2 linked regions of the Nocardioides panacis genome follow. The protein of the gene in region 2 interacts with the protein of the main gene of each other region in a pairwise test. Links are inferred from orthologs where the notes say so. Each region holds a gene or a part of one and is shown on either strand. Other genes may lie near its edges.

What was found.
Region 1: the proteins of thrS (region 2) and rplA interact in binary tests that used the Escherichia coli proteins (3 or more experiments, as listed by UniProt). The link is inferred for Nocardioides panacis from one-to-one orthologs.

Annotation. Positions count from the first base shown.
Region 1 is NZ_CP077062.1:3,286,131-3,293,640, reverse strand. Bases 3,156-6,065 are described here. They hold rplA (50S ribosomal protein L1), read left to right. Parts: upstream 3,156-4,208; coding sequence 4,209-4,922; downstream 4,923-6,065. Other genes in these bases: KRR39_RS16035 (DnaB-like helicase C-terminal domain-containing protein), read right to left, coding at 5,016-6,011; rplK (50S ribosomal protein L11), read left to right, coding at 3,688-4,116; nusG (transcription termination/antitermination protein NusG), read left to right, coding at 3,156-3,626. In the rest of the region: KRR39_RS16070 (adenosine deaminase), read right to left, coding at 1-759; KRR39_RS16065 (pyridoxal phosphate-dependent aminotransferase), read right to left, coding at 847-2,079; preprotein translocase subunit SecE, read left to right, coding at 2,387-2,614; more of nusG, read left to right, coding at 2,682-3,155; rplL (50S ribosomal protein L7/L12), read left to right, coding at 7,195-7,510. UniProt on the Escherichia coli protein: One of the primary rRNA binding proteins, it binds very close to the 3'-end of the 23S rRNA. Forms part of the L1 stalk. It is often not seen in high-resolution crystal structures, but can be seen in cryo_EM and 3D reconstruction models.
Region 2 is NZ_CP077062.1:1,270,916-1,278,476, forward strand. The notes cover bases 2,256-5,216. They hold thrS (threonine--tRNA ligase), read left to right. Parts: upstream 2,256-2,722; coding sequence 2,723-4,711; downstream 4,712-5,216. Other genes in these bases: KRR39_RS06200 (hypothetical protein), read left to right, coding at 2,256-2,549; KRR39_RS06210 (HIT family protein), read left to right, coding at 4,764-5,216. In the rest of the region: KRR39_RS06185 (CGNR zinc finger domain-containing protein), read right to left, coding at 1-292; KRR39_RS06190 (SsgA family sporulation/cell division regulator), read right to left, coding at 352-780; more of KRR39_RS06200, read left to right, coding at 1,383-2,255; more of KRR39_RS06210, read left to right, coding at 5,217-5,303; KRR39_RS06215 (VOC family protein), read left to right, coding at 5,347-5,844; KRR39_RS06225 (phosphatidylinositol mannoside acyltransferase), read left to right, coding at 6,504-7,439; KRR39_RS06230 (glycosyltransferase family 4 protein), read left to right, coding at 7,436-7,561. UniProt on the Escherichia coli protein: Catalyzes the attachment of threonine to tRNA(Thr) in a two-step reaction: L-threonine is first activated by ATP to form Thr-AMP and then transferred to the acceptor end of tRNA(Thr). The rate-limiting step is amino acid activation in the presence of tRNA.

The DNA of each region.
Region 1 (7,510 bases), 2.0 Mb from region 2 along the record:
GCTGTAGACGCCGAGCGCGACGTTGGACACCGGGCACACCTCGAGCGCGACGCCCCGGGCCACGACCCGGTCCAGCAGCCGCGGGTCCTCCGCTACCCGGACGCCGTGCCCGAGGCGGCCGGCGTGCAGGTCGTCGAGGCAGGCCCGCACGCTGTCCGGGCCGAGCAGCTCGCCGCCGTGCGGGGCGAGCAGCAGCCCGGCCCGGTCGGCGATCGCGAACGCCGCCGCGAAGTCGGAGGTCGTCCCGCGCCGCTCGTCGTTGGACAGGCCGAAGCCGACCACGCCCCGGTCGGCGTACTGCGCGGCCAGCCGGGCCAGGGTGCGCGCGTCGAGCGGGTGCCGGGTGCGGTTCGCCGCGATCACCACCGCGATGCCCAGCCCGGTGCTGCGGGAGGCGTCCCGCACGGCGTCGAGCACCAGGTCGGTGAACGCGGTGATCCCGCCGAAGAGCGCGGCGTACCCGCTCGGGTCGACCTGGATCTCCAGCCACCGGCCGCCGTCGGCCACGTCGTCCTCGGCCGCCTCGCGGACCAGCCGGCGGACGTCGTCCGGGGTCCGCAGCACCGAGCGGGCCACGTCGTAGAGCCGCTGGAAGCGGAACCAGCCCTTCTCGTCAGCGGCCGACAGCCGCGGCGGCCAGTCCTCCACCAGGGCGTCCGGCAGCACGATCCCGTCCCGGGCGGCCAGCTCGACGAGCGTCTCGTGGCGCATCGAGCCGGTGAAGTGCAGGTGCAGGTGCGCCTTGGGCAGCGTCCGCAGGTCCCGTGCGGGGGCCGCGTCAGCCCGGGTGGTGGCTGTCGCTCGTCCCGAGGAGCCGAGGAGCGAGGCGTCTCGAAGGGAGACCACTCAGCCGAGCAGCTTCTGGATCCGGGCCACGCCCTCGACCAGGTCCTCGTCCCCGAGCGCGTAGGACAGCCGCAGGTAGCCCGGTGCGCCGAACGCCTCGCCCGGCACGACGGCGACCTCCGCCTGCTCCAGGATGATCTCGGCCAGCTCGGCCGAGGTGCTCGCGGTCCGGCCCTCGATCTCGCGGCCGAGGACGCCCTTGACCGAGGGGTAGGCGTAGAACGCGCCGGTCGGCTCGGGGCACTCGACCCCGGGGATCTCGTTGAGCATCCGGACCATCGTCCGGCGCCGCCGGTCGAACGCCTCGCGCATCTCGGCGACCGCGGTCAGGTCGCCCTCCAGGGCCGCGATCGCGGCGCGCTGCGCGACGTTGTTGACGTTGGAGGTCTGGTGCGACTGCAGGTTCGTGGCGGCCTTGACGACGTCGGCGGGACCGAGCAGCCAGCCCACCCGCCACCCGGTCATCGCGTAGGTCTTCGCGACCCCGTTGACCACGATGCAGCGGTCCGCGAGCTCGGGGACCACGACGGGCAGGGAGGTGGTGACGGTGTCGCCGTAGGTGAGGTGCTCGTAGATCTCGTCGGTGACCACCCACAGGCCCTGGTCGAGCAGCCAGCGGCCGATCGCCTCGACCTCCTCGGGGCCGTCGACCGCACCGGTCGGGTTCGACGGCGAGCAGAACAGCATCGCCTTCGTGCGGTCGGTCAGCGCGGCCTCGAGCTGGTCGACGGTGACCTTGTAGCCCTGGGTCTCGTCGGCCAGGATCTCGACCGGCACGCCGCCCGCGAGCCGGATCGCCTCGGGGTAGGTCGTCCAGTACGGCGCCGGCAGCAGCACCTCGTCGCCGGGGTCGAGGATCGTCGCGAAGGCCTCGTAGATCGCCTGCTTGCCGCCGTTGGTGACCAGCACCTGGGCGGGGGTCACGGTGTACCCGGAGTCCCGCAGCGTCTTGTCCACGATCGCCTTCTTGAGCTCCGGCAGGCCGCCCGCCGGCGTGTAGCGGTGGTTGCGGGGGTCGCGGCAGGCCTCCACGGCCGCCTCGACGATGTAGTCGGGGGTCGGGAAGTCCGGCTCGCCGGCGCCGAACCCGATCACGGGGCGCCCGGCGGCCTTGAGGGCCTTGGCCTTGGCGTCGACCGCGAGGGTCGCGGACTCGGCGATGCCGCCGATGCGGGCGGAGATGCGGCGGCGGGTGCCGGAGCCGGCACCGGTGCTGGGGAGGGCTTCGCTCATGAACCTATGCTCGCACTGCCCGCCGTCTCGTGCCTGCCGGGTCCACACTCGGTTCGACTTCGCCTGGGACCGGCCCGTATGCTTCACGTTTGGTGGATCTCACCCTTGATCGGCATGCCCGCATCTGGACGAGGTCCCCCGGAGGGCACTAGCTCAACTGGCAGAGCATCGGTCTCCAAAACCGAAGGTTGGGGGTTCAAGTCCCTCGTGCCCTGCAAGACCCCGCGCGGACCGGATCCGGGCGGGTGGCCGACCAGCCAACGGATCCGGGCACACCGGATCCGGACGGAACGAAAGGTGGAGGACCGTGACGCAGAGCCGCCCCGTGGGCTCGACCTCGTCGAGCGGCAAGCGGACGACCCCGACCACGTTCTACCGCCAGATCGTCGCCGAGCTCCGCAAGGTCGTCTGGCCGACGCAGCAGCAGCTGATCACGTACTTCCTCGTGGTCCTGGTGTTCGTGCTCGTAGTCATGACGATCGTGTCGCTGCTCGACCTCGCGTTCGGCCGGCTGGTCTTCAAGGTCTTCGGCTAGCCAACACCGGGTCCTCCGGCCCGCACCACCAGGCAGGACCCACAACGATGAAGGTGACTGAGTAACCGTGTCGCAGCAGTACGACGAAGAGCTCCAGGGAGCTACCTCGACCGATGCCGCCGAGCAGTCGGTCGTCGACCCGTCCACGGACGCGTCGACGGACCTTCCCGACGACCTGCCCACCGACGAGGAGGTCGCCGCGGACGCAGCGGCCGACTCCGAGACGGACGCCCCGGCCGACTCCGAGACGGACGCCGCGGTCGCTGAGACCGACGACGCCGGGTCCGCGTCCGAGACCGACGAGGCCTCCGAGTCCGATGCCGACGAGGCCTCCGAGTCCGGGACCGACGAGGCCTCCGAGTCCGACGCCGCGGAGTCTGACGACGACGCCCCGTCCGACGTGCTCGCCGAGTTCCGCGAGGCGCTGCGCGCCAAGGTCGGCGACTGGTTCGTGGTGCACACCTACTCCGGCATGGAGAACCGGGTGAAGGCGAACCTCGAGAACCGGATCACGTCCCTGAACATGGAGGACTACATCCACGAGGTGATCGTCCCGACCGAAGAGGTCGCGGAGATCAAGAACGGCCAGCGCAAGCTGGTCCGGCGCACCGTGCTGCCCGGCTACGTCCTGGTCCGGATGGACCTCACGGACGAGTCCTGGGCCGCCGTACGCCACACGCCGTCCGTCACCGGCTTCGTCGGCCACAGCCACCAGCCGGTGCCGCTGAGCCTCGACGAGGTCGAGAGCATGCTCGCCCCGGCCGTCCAGGCCGAGGCCGAGGCCGCAGCGCCCGACCAGGGCGGCGGCCGTACCGGCGCGCCGAAGAAGAAGGTCGAGGTCGCGGACTTCGACGTGTCCGACTCGGTCATGGTGGTCGACGGCCCGTTCGCCACGCTGCACGCGACGATCACCGAGATCAACGCGGAGTCCCAGAGGGTCAAGGCCCTCGTCGAGATCTTCGGCCGGGAGACCCCGGTCGAGCTGAGCTTCAGCCAGATCCAGAAGGTCTGACCGAGATCCTCACGAAGCTCGCGAAACACCCAGCTACAACCACGTAAGGACCCAAGGAAACATGCCTCCCAAGAAGAAGATCGCTGCCCTGGTCAAGGTGCAGCTGCAGGCCGGGGCGGCAACTCCTGCTCCGCCGGTGGGTACCGCTCTCGGTCCCCACGGCGTGAACATCATGGAGTTCTGCAAGGCCTACAACGCGCAGACGGAACCGATGCGCGGGAACGTCATCCCGGTCGAGATCACCATCTTCGAGGACCGGTCGTTCACGTTCATCACGAAGACCCCGCCGGCCGCCGAGCTGATCAAGAAGGCTGCAGGCCTGCAGAAGGGCTCGGGCGTCCCGCACAAGGAGAAGGTCGGCAAGCTGACCAAGGACCAGGTGCGCGAGATCGCCACGACCAAGCTGCCGGACCTCAACGCCAACGACATCGACGCGGCGATGAAAATCGTCGAGGGCACCGCCCGCTCGATGGGCATCACGACCGACTGACCGAGTCGGCCCAGCAGCACCAAGAACCGTGGCAGGGCAGCTGAGCGCCCGTTGACCACACTCTGGAAACACGAGAACAGAAGGAACCAGACATGCAGCGCAGCAAGACCTACCGCGCGGTGGCGGAGACGTTCGACAAGGACCTCCCCTACGCCCCGTTCGAGGCGATCAAGATCGCCAAGGCCGGCAGCAAGAAGAAGTTCGACGAGACCGTCGACGTGGCCATGCGCCTCGGCGTCGACCCCCGCAAGGCGGACCAGATGGTCCGCGGCACCGTGAACCTCCCGCACGGCACCGGCAAGACCGCCAGGGTCCTGGTCTTCGCCAACGCCGAGAAGGCGGACGCGGCTCGCGAGGCGGGCGCCGACTTCGTCGGTGGCGACGAGCTCATCGAGAAGGTGAACGGCGGCTGGCTCGACTTCGACGCCGTCGTCGCCACCCCGGACATGATGGGCAAGGTCGGCCGCCTGGGCCGCGTGCTCGGCCCCCGCGGCCTCATGCCGAACCCGAAGACCGGCACGGTCACCCCCGACGTGGCCAAGGCCGTCACGGACATCAAGGGCGGCAAGATCGAGTTCCGCGTCGACCGGCACGCCAACCTGCACTTCATCATCGGCAAGGCCTCCTTCTCCGAGGCCCAGCTCGCGGAGAACTACGCCGCGGCGCTCGAGGAGGTGCTGCGGCTCAAGCCGGCCAGCTCCAAGGGCCGCTACCTGAGGAAGGTCACCCTCTCGACGACCATGGGCCCCGGCATCCAGGTCGACCCCAACCGCGTCAAGAACGTCGCGGTCGAGAACGAGGACTGACCCACCCGGCGCTTCTGGCGCCCGCAGAACCCACGACCCGGCGCGTCCGGCGGAGAACCTCCGCCAGACCCGCCGGGTCGCTGCACTCCGGCGTCACTCCAGGTAGATGCGGTCGTCGACCAGCTGCTCGACGACCGAGCGGCCGGCCGTCTCGAAGCGGCACTGGTCGAAGCGCTTGAGGAACTCGAAGTCCTGCCCGGTGCGGCCGTTGCGGTTCTTCTCGACGCTGACCACGGTCCAGTTGCGGAACTTCTCCACGTTGGCCGTGCTGTAGACGAGGTGGTGGCGCGCCACGACGTCGTACTTGTTGTTCAGCAGCAGGACGGTGTCCGCCTCGTAGGCCAGCGCCGAGGAGCCGCGCATGTTGTTGACCCGCATCCGCCGGCCCGCGGTGAGGCCCTCCTTGTCGGCGGCCACCACCGCCAGGATCGGGACGTCCCGGTCCAGCGCGAGGTCCTTGAGGCCCTCGGTGACCGCGGTGATCCGCTCCTCCTGGTCGGCGATCGGGGAGTGCACCTTCTGCAGGTAGTCGACGATCACCAGGGGCGCCTCGCCGGTGTGCGCGCGGACCTGGTCGACGGCCGCGGTGATCACCTCCAGCGACGTGCTCGCGCCGGTGGAGCGGTGCAGGTGCAGCCGGTCGGCGTACTCCTGGACGACGTCGAGCGCCTGGACGCCACCCTCGGTGTCCTTGAGCCGGTCGGCGAGCGAGCCGGTCCGGCCGTCCGAGGACTCGAAGCTGGCCCGGATCCGGGCGACGTTGGGAGCCGCGAGCCCGCCGAGCTGGCCGGCCTCGAGGGCGACCAGGCGGACCAGCAGCGTCTGGGTGTCGTGCTCGAAGGAGAACACCACGACCGGGCGCCCGGAGCGGGCGGTGTTGCGGGCCACCTGGAGCACCCAGGTGGTCTTGCCCAGGCCCTGGGGGCCGCCGAGGAGCACCAGCTCGCCGGAGCGCATGCCGCCGGCCAGCGTCTGGTCGAGCAGGTCGAACCCGGTGGGCCACACGCGCGACATCGGGTGCGCGCCGGCCCGGGCCGCGTGCTCGGCCTTCTCCAGGACGTCGCTCAGGGGTTCCAGGGAGAGATCCACGCGATCATTGGAGCACCGCGCCCGGACCGGGGGAGGGGATTCGCCGCGAAACCCTCCGAACGGGACGGCCCGGGTCGGACCGCCCGGTACCCCTCCGGGCGCGGATTTGGCGCCCCGGGCGGGGGTCGCGTAGATTGGCCGCTGAAACCAGAGACCGCCGGTCGTCGGCGTGCCCGCTCCGTGTTCCACGGATCGAGCAAGTCGACTGAAGGTCCCGCTCAGCGGGCGGCCTGCGCAGGTGACACCGAGTGAACTCGTCGAGATGCCCGCATCTTGTCGGGACCGCCCCGTGCGCCTGCGCCGGGGCGTTCGTCGTTCCAGGCTCCAGTCGGGCCCTTCAGGACGTACGGCGGTCTCCGGACTCATCGTTGATCAACCACTGATCAGTGACCGATCCGGAAGGAGACCCATGGCGCGGCCAGACAAGACAGCCGACGTCGCAGACCTCGTGGAGTCATTCCAGGAGTCTGCGGGTGCTGTGCTGACCGAGTACCGCGGTCTCACCGTGGAAGCAGCTGCAGGACCTGCGGCGAGCCCTCGGCGAGAACGCCAACTACGCCGTGGTCAAGAACACGCTGACCAAGATCGCCGCGACGGAGGCGGGCGTCGAAGGCTTCGACGACCTCCTCGTCGGACCCACCGCCATCGCCTTCATCAGCGGTGACGTGGTCGAGGCGGCCAAGGGCCTGCGTGACTTTGCCAAGGCAAACCCCTCTCTCGTGATCAAGGGCGGCGTCCTCGACGGCAAGCCGCTCGACGCGAAGGAGATCGCCAAGCTGGCCGACCTCGAGTCGCGCGAGGTCCTCCTCGCCAAGCTCGCCGGCGGCATGCTGGCGTCGCTCAGCCAGGCCGTCTACCTGCTCAACGCGCCCCTCGCGCAGGCTGCCCGCCTCGCGGGTGCGCTGCAGGCCAAGGCGGAGCAGGACCCGTCGGTCCTCCGGGGCGGAGCCGGCACGCCGGCCGTCGCCGAGGAGTCCGAGTCTGCGGAGGCCCCGGCCGACGCAGCCGCCGAGAGCACCGAGGCCGAGGCACCCGCCGCGGCCGAGGCCGACGCGGAGTCCAGCACGGACACCAGCACGGAGACCAGCACGGAGACCACCGAGGCCTGAGCTTCGGCTCACCCCCCTCAACCAGTCAGACCCGCGCGACCGTGCGGGTCAGCAAACCGGAAGGAAACGCCACCATGGCGAAGCTCACCACCGACGAGCTGCTCGACGCGTTCAAGGAGATGACCCTCCTCGAGCTGAGCGAGTTCGTGAAGCAGTTCGAAGAGACCTTCGGCGTGACCGCCGCCGCCCCCGTCGCCGTGGCTGCCGCCCCGGCCGCCGGTGGCGCCGGTGCCGCCGAGGAGGCGTTCGAGCAGGACGAGTTCGACGTCGTCCTCGAGGCTGCCGGCGAGAAGAAGATCAACGTCATCAAGGAGGTGCGCGCCCTCACGAGCCTCGGTCTCAAGGAGGCCAAGGAGCTGGTCGAGGCCGCTCCGAAGGCCGTCCTGGAGA
Region 2 (7,561 bases):
GGTCCGTCAGCCGCGGCATGACGGTGGCCTGGGACACCAGGGTGTTCACGGCCTGCGCGGCGGACCGGTCGTCGGCCGCGTCGAACACGGCGGCCACCAGCTCGCGCAGCGCCTGCACGCCCCGGAGGTCACGGGTGGTCAGCTCGCCGACGTCGCTGACGTCGTGCCGCACCACGAGCCTCCGGAGCGCGTCGAGGTCGCCGAGGAGCTCGCCGGTCCCGGTCGAGGGCGCGGAGTTGACCAGGTCGACGATGCACGCGAGCGAGCGCTCCGTGTCGTGGCTGAACAGCACCGGTGACCCCCTGTCGTGTTGGTCCTCCCAGCCAACACTGCCACACGGCCAGGGGTCGCTCAGGCGGCCTCGGCCGCGAAGATCGCCGCGATGGTGGCCTCCACGTCGACGTGCGTGGACTCCTCGCCCGGCTTGACGGCGCGCGCCATGCGGTCGACGAACGAGCTGAGGTCGGTGGTGCGGGCCTGCACGAGCGCCTCGCCGTCCGGTGAGCAGAGCTCGATGATCACGACGGCTCGACCCTCGGCGTCCAGGCACGGCCAGACGTGGACGTCGCCGTCACCAGACGGCTCGTAGAGGCCGTCGCTGAGCAGCTGGCGACCGAACGTCCAGCGGACGGTGGTCGTCCCGGTGATGAAGACGGTCGTGACGGCGTACGGGTCGCGCGGGTCGTAGTGGAGCTCGGCGTCGATCGGGGTCACTGCCCCGGTCTGGTCGATCAGGTCGAGGCTCAGCGACTGCGTCAGGGTGAGTGGTGCGGTGTTCATCGAAAAGTCCATCATGGCTTTTTGGCCTTCCTCCCAGGTCGTCCCCTCGGACGTGACAAGGAGACGGTCTTGGGTTGGCCGTATGACGGGAAACGAAACAGATTGCTGTGAGTTTTTTTCGGCCGTCCCGGGTCAGGGCGGGGAAGTGTCCGGCTTTGCCGCCAAATCCACCACTTGACCAGACCGGTCGGCCGGTGTGACGCCGGTGACAGCCACCCCGCGCAGCGGCGACCCGGGAGCCATGCGCTAGTCTTTCCGGCGCACCGACCACCGGCACGTCCGTGGTCGTGGAGGGGCGATTGGCGCAGTGGTAGCGCGCTTCGTTCACACCGAAGAGGTCACTGGTTCGAGCCCAGTATCGCCCACCCTTCAGCACCGCGGCCGTCTCCGTCAGGGGCGGCCGTTCGTCATGTCCGGGTGAGCAGCCCAGGTCGCATCCAGCCGGGGGTGTGGTCCGGTCTGCTTGGTGCAGGATCAGGCTACGGCTCGTCAGCGATCTCGCCGCCTGAGACAGGGGAGACAGTTGCCGCTCGGAACGGGGGGAACAGATGTCGGTCTCACCCAGCAAAAGGGTTCAACGTGTCTGGAGCAAGAAGGAGGCGGTGGCTGCCTGGGTCCTCTTCGTCGGGGCGAGTTCGGGCGTAGTGGTGTGGCACGAGCACGGGACCCAGGAGTGGGTGCTCAGTCTGTCCCTGCTCGTTCTGACGTCGGTGGTCGCGGTGCTGGCCGTGTGGGCGGCGGCGATGTCGAGGCGCCGGTTGGGCGCTCGCACGGCGTTGCTGGCCCTCGCCGTGGTCGTTGAGCTCTTCGCTGCTTGGTACATCCTCTGGCAGCCCATCTATGGTCCCGGATCCGACAACGCCGAAGCGCTCGAGCTCGGCGTCCGCCAGCTCGCTCACCTGGACAACCCGTGGGAGGTCACGACACGGTTCGGGAACCCCCTGTCCCCGATGCTCGGCGGATACCTGCTGGCCGCTCCCTTCGTGCTCGTCAGCGGTGATGTCTACGCACAGCCCCTCGTATGGATGGCCCTCCTGGTGTTCGTTCTCTTCCGCACTGCTGGCGTCCACGCAACCCTGGCTGTGTCCGTGCTCTTCCTGTTCTCGCCGCACACTCGCCTCTGGCTTCCGAACCAGAGTGACAACTGGATTGTGGGCGTGGCCGTGCTGCTGACGTCGTGGTGGGGTCTCGGGGCGTTGCGCCGAGGGCGACGACCTGCGGAGTGGGCTTCCGCACTGATGTTTGGCGTGTCCCTTTCGTACCGGTTCACTCTGTGGGTGGCGGTGGTGCCCATTGCCGTCTTCTTCGTCAGGGAGTTTGGGATCCGACGTGCATTCGGGTGGATGTACGTCGCCGGCGCCACTACTGCTGCGCTCTGCTTCGGCCCGCTCGCTTTCGATGCTCAGACCTACCTTTCCGGTCCGTTCGCAGCAGGTGTCGGGAAAGCGACCAGCGGCGGTGTCTCCGTGGGGCCGTGGCTGGTCGCCGTGGCTACACTGGCTGTGTTGGCCTGGCGATCCGCTCGCGTGCGGTACTGGGCCGACGTGTGGAGTGCGGTGTCGATCACGTTGGCGGCGATGATCGCGGCGCTCGCGGTCACCCGACTTCCAGGCGGCGTCGTTGCCGCGGTTGCGAGCTACGAGACGATCGCCTACAACGGCACATGGCTCATCCTCGGACTCGTCTCTCTGGTGCTGCCCCGCGACACCCCGGATCTGTTGGGGGAGGGGCGAGCGAACGCTGGCTTTGCCGGTCGCGCGGCGATCTGACAGCCAACGGGCTCCGGTCGAGGCCGTCTCCGTCAGGGGCGGCCGTTCGTCATGTCCGGGTGCCCCGCCGAAACCCGGGCGCACCGGACCGGGCACCGCGGATACGATCGCACCGTCCACCTCGCCGCCCGTGTACGACGGGCGGCCCCACCGTCCCAGAGGAGTCGAGTCCCGTGTCCGACATCAACGTCACCGTCCTGAACGCAGCCGAGTCCGGCGAGCGCGCGGTGACGACGGGCACCAAGGCGTGGGAGCTCTTCGCCGACGACCCGCAGGTGATCGCCGCACGGGTCGGGGGCGAGCTGCGCGACCTGGCCCACGAGCTCGCGGACGGCGACGAGGTCGAGGGCGTGGCGATCGACTCGCCCGACGGCCGCGACATCCTGCGGCACTCCACCGCCCACGTGATGGCCCAGGCGGTCCAGGAGCTCTTCCCGGAGGCGAAGCTCGGCATCGGACCGCCGATCACCGACGGCTTCTACTACGACTTCGACGTGCCCACCCCGTTCGTCCCGGAGGACCTCGAGAAGATCGAGTCGCGGATGCGCAAGATCGTCAAGGAGGGCCAGAAGTTCTCCCGGCGGCCGGTCTCCGACGGGGACGCGATCCGTGAGCTGGCCGAGGAGCCCTACAAGCTCGAGCTGATCGGCCTCAAGGGCGGCTCCTCCGACGTGGCCGACGCCGCGGAGGGCGCGGGCGTCGAGGTGGGCGGCGCCGAGCTGACCATCTACGACAACCTCAAGCGCGACGGGTCGCTGGCCTGGCGCGACCTCTGCCGCGGCCCGCACCTGCCGACCACCAAGCGGATCCCGGCGTTCAAGCTGATGCGGTCCGCCGCGGCGTACTGGCGCGGCGACGAGAGGAACAAGCAGCTGCAGCGGGTCTACGGCACCGCCTGGGAGTCCAAGGAGGCGCTCGAGGCGCACCTGCACCGGATCGAGGAGGCCGAGCGCCGCGACCACCGCAAGCTCGGCCGGGACCTGGACCTCTACTCCTTCCCCGACGAGCTCGGCTCCGGGCTGCCGGTCTTCCACCCGAAGGGCGGCGTGGTCAAGCGCGAGATGGAGGACTACGTCCGCCGGCGGCACATCGAGGAGGGGTTCTCCTACGTCGGGACGCCGCACATCTCCAAGGAGGGGCTGTTCCACCTCTCCGGGCACCTGCCGTACTACGCCGACGGCATGTTCCCGCCCATGGAGATGGAGGGCAGCAGCTACTACCTCAAGGCGATGAACTGCCCGATGCACAACCTGATCTTCCGCTCGCGCGGGCGGTCCTACCGCGAGCTGCCGCTGCGGCTGTTCGAGTTCGGCTCGGTCTACCGGTTCGAGAAGTCCGGCGTCGTGCACGGCCTGACCCGGGTCCGCGGGATGACCCAGGACGACTCGCACTCCTACGTGACCGCCGAGCAGGCACCCGGCGAGATCAAGCACCTGCTGGACTTCGTGCTGAGCCTGCTCAAGGACTTCGGGCTCGACGACTTCTACCTCGAGCTGTCCACCCGGGACGACACCTCCGACAAGTTCGTCGGCTCCGACGAGGACTGGGCGGAGGCGACCGCCGTGCTGGAGAAGGTGGCCACCGACTCCGGCCTCGAGCTGGTCCCGGACCCGGGCGGCGCCGCCTACTACGGTCCGAAGATCTCAGTGCAGACCCGGGACGCGATCGGCCGCACCTGGCAGATGTCGACCATCCAGTACGACTTCAACCAGCCCAAGGGCTTCGACCTGGAGTACCAGGCCGCCGACGGCACCCGCCAGCAGCCGGTGATGATCCACTCCGCGAAGTTCGGCTCGATCGAGCGGTTCATCGGGGTGCTCGTCGAGCACTACGCCGGCGCCTTCCCGCCCTGGCTCGCCCCGGTGCAGGTGCAGGCGATCCCGATCGCGGAGCGGCACAACGACTACCTGTACGACGTCGCCGCCCGGCTCGCGAAGCAGGGGATCCGCGTGGAGGTCGACGAGTCCGACGACCGGATGCAGAAGAAGATCCGCAACGCACAGCTGCAGAAGGTGCCGTTCATGCTGATCGCCGGCGACAACGACGTGGAGGCCGGCGCGGTCAGCTTCCGCTACCGCGACGGGCACCAGGAGAACGGCGTCTCGGTGGAGGACGCCATTGCCCGGGTCGTCGAGGCCGTGCAGTCCCGGGTCCAAGTGTGAAAACCACCCCACGAGAATGCTCGCTGCGCTCCGCTTCCCGCAGGGGCCCCGGATGAGCGAGTCCTTCACCCAGGACGGCGCGGGGGAGGCCGACGACCTCGACCGGCTGTGGACCCCGCACCGGATGGCCTACATCAAGGGCGAGAACAAGCCGGCCGACGCGTCGTCGGGGGAGTGCCCGTTCTGCCGGATCCCGACCCTGGAGGACGCCGAGGGCCTGGTCGTGCACCGCGGCGAGGCGACGTTCGTGGTGCTCAACCTCTACCCGTACACCCCCGGGCACGTGATGGTCTGCCCCTACCGGCACGTGGCGGACTACCCCGACCTGGACGCGGCGGAGACGGCCGAGGTGGCGGCGTTCACCAAGACCGCGATGCGCACGATCAAGCGGGTCAGCGGTGCGCACGGCTTCAACATCGGCATGAACCAGGGCTCGGTCGCCGGCGCCGGCATCGCCGCGCACCTGCACCAGCACGTCGTACCCCGGTGGGGCGGCGACCAGAACTTCATGCCGATCATCGGCCGGACCCGCACTCTGCCCCAGCTGCTCACCGACACCCGGGACCTGCTGGCCAAGGCGTGGGGCGACTGACCGAGCGTATGGTTCAACGATCACCGACCTGCAGGAGCGCAGCGTGACCAAGATCGACCTCGACGCCCTGGCCCAGGAACGTGCGCGGATCCGCGAGGCGTACCTCGTCCCGCTCGACCGGCGGCCCGCCTCGACGGCCCGCGGCCTGCACCACACCGCGCTGCTGTGCTCCGACGTCGAGCGCACCGTGCGCTTCTACCAGGACGTGCTCGGGTTCCCGCTCACCGAGATCGTGGAGAACCGGGACTACGCCGGGTCGAGCCACTTCTTCTTCGACATCGGGCACGGCAACCTGCTGGCGTTCTTCGACCTGCCCGGCCTCGACCTGGGCGCGTACGCCGAGGTGCTCGGCGGTCTGCACCACCTGGCGATCTCGGTGGACCCCGAGCTCTGGGGCGCGCTGCGCGAGCGGCTCGAGGAGGCCGGCGTGGAGCACGAGGTGGAGAGCGGCACGTCGATCTACTTCCGCGACCCCGACGGCGCGCGGCTGGAGCTGATCGCCGACCCGCTCGGCGAGATGTACGGGCTGAAGGTCCTCTGAGCCACGGCGTGGTCGGGGGCGGGCGCGCCAGCCGCTAGCCTTCTCTCGCCATGATGGAACGTTTCCGCGCCTTCTGGACGAAGGTCTTCTCGCCCGTAGCCCGGCTGTTCCTGCGCCTGGGCATCAGCCCCGACGCCGTGACCATCGTCGGGACGGTCGGCGTCTGCGCCGGCGCCCTGGTGTTCTTCCCCCAGGGGGAAGCTGCTGATCGGGGTGCTGGTGATCACCGCCTTCGTGTTCTCCGACCTCGTGGACGGGCACATGGCCCGGCTCAGCGGCACCTCGTCCAAGTGGGGCGCCTTCCTGGACTCCACGCTGGACCGGTTCGGGGACGCCGCGATCTTCGCCGGGCTGGCGTTCTACTACGTCGGCCCCGGGGACTCCGAGCCGCTGATGGCGCTGGCGATGTACTGCCTGGTGATGGGCTCGGTGACGTCCTACGCCCGGGCCCGCGCCGAGTCGCTCGGCATGCAGGCCAAGGGCGGCATCGCCGAGCGCGCCGACCGGCTGGTCGCGATCCTGGTGATGACCGGGCTCTCCGACATCTTCGACCTGCCCGTCCTCATCCCGGTCACGCTGGGTGCGCTCGCCGTCGCGAGCACCGTCACCGTGGTGCAGCGGATGCTGATGGTCCGGGACCAGGCCAAAGAAGCGGTCTGATGGCCGGGCGTCCCTCGGGCCTGCTGCGGGGGGCCTCGCGCGCCGCGTCGGCCGCCGGCGACCAGGTCACCACGGTCGGCTACCTGTCCGGCTGGCGGCTCGTGCGGCTGCTGCCGGAGCGGGCGGCGCTCGCGGTGTTCCGGCGGATCGCCGACGAGATCTTCCGGCGGGACGGCACGGGCGTGCACCGGCTGCGCGCCAACCTGCACCGGGTCCGCCCCGACCTGGCCGACGACGAACTCGACGCGCTGACCCACGAGGCGGTCCGGTCCTACCTGCGCTACTGGTGCGAGTCGTTCCGGCTCCCCGCGTGGCCGATCGAGGACGTCGTACGACGGACGCGGACCCGCGGCGAGCACCACCTGCGCGACGCCTACGCGCAGGGCCGCGGGGCCGTCGTACCCCTGCCGCACATGGCCAACTGGGACTGGGCCGGGGCGTGGGCGTGCGCCACCGGGATGCCGCTGGTGACGGTGGCCGAGCGGCTCGAGCCGGAGCGGCTGTACGACGAGTTCGTGGCCTTCCGCACCACGCTGGGCATGGAGATCCTGCCGCTGACCGGCGGGGAGGCGACGCTGCCGCGGCTGGAGGCCTGGGTGCGCGACGGGGGACTGGTGTGCCTGCTGGCCGACCGCGACCTGTCCCGCACCAGCGTCGAGGTCGACCTGTGCGGAGCCCGCGCCCGGATGCCGCGGGGACCGGCGCTGCTGGCCCGGCGGACCGGTGCGCCGCTGCTGCCGGTGACCCTGCACTACACCGGCGACGAGATGACGATCACGTTCTCGCCGCCGGTGCCGCACGCCGACGGCGACGCGGGCCTGGTGGCCATGATGCAGGGCGTCGCGGACGCGTTCACCGCGGGCCTGCGCGAGCACCCCCAGGACTGGCACATGATGCAGAAGGTGTTCGTCGAGGACCTGGACCCGGGCCGGTGAAGGTCGGCATCGTCTGCCCCTACTCCCTCGACGTGCCCGGAGGCGTGCAGAACCACGTCAAGGACCTCGCCGAGGCGTTGATCGCGCTCGGCCACGACGTCTCGGTGCTGGCGCCCAGCGAG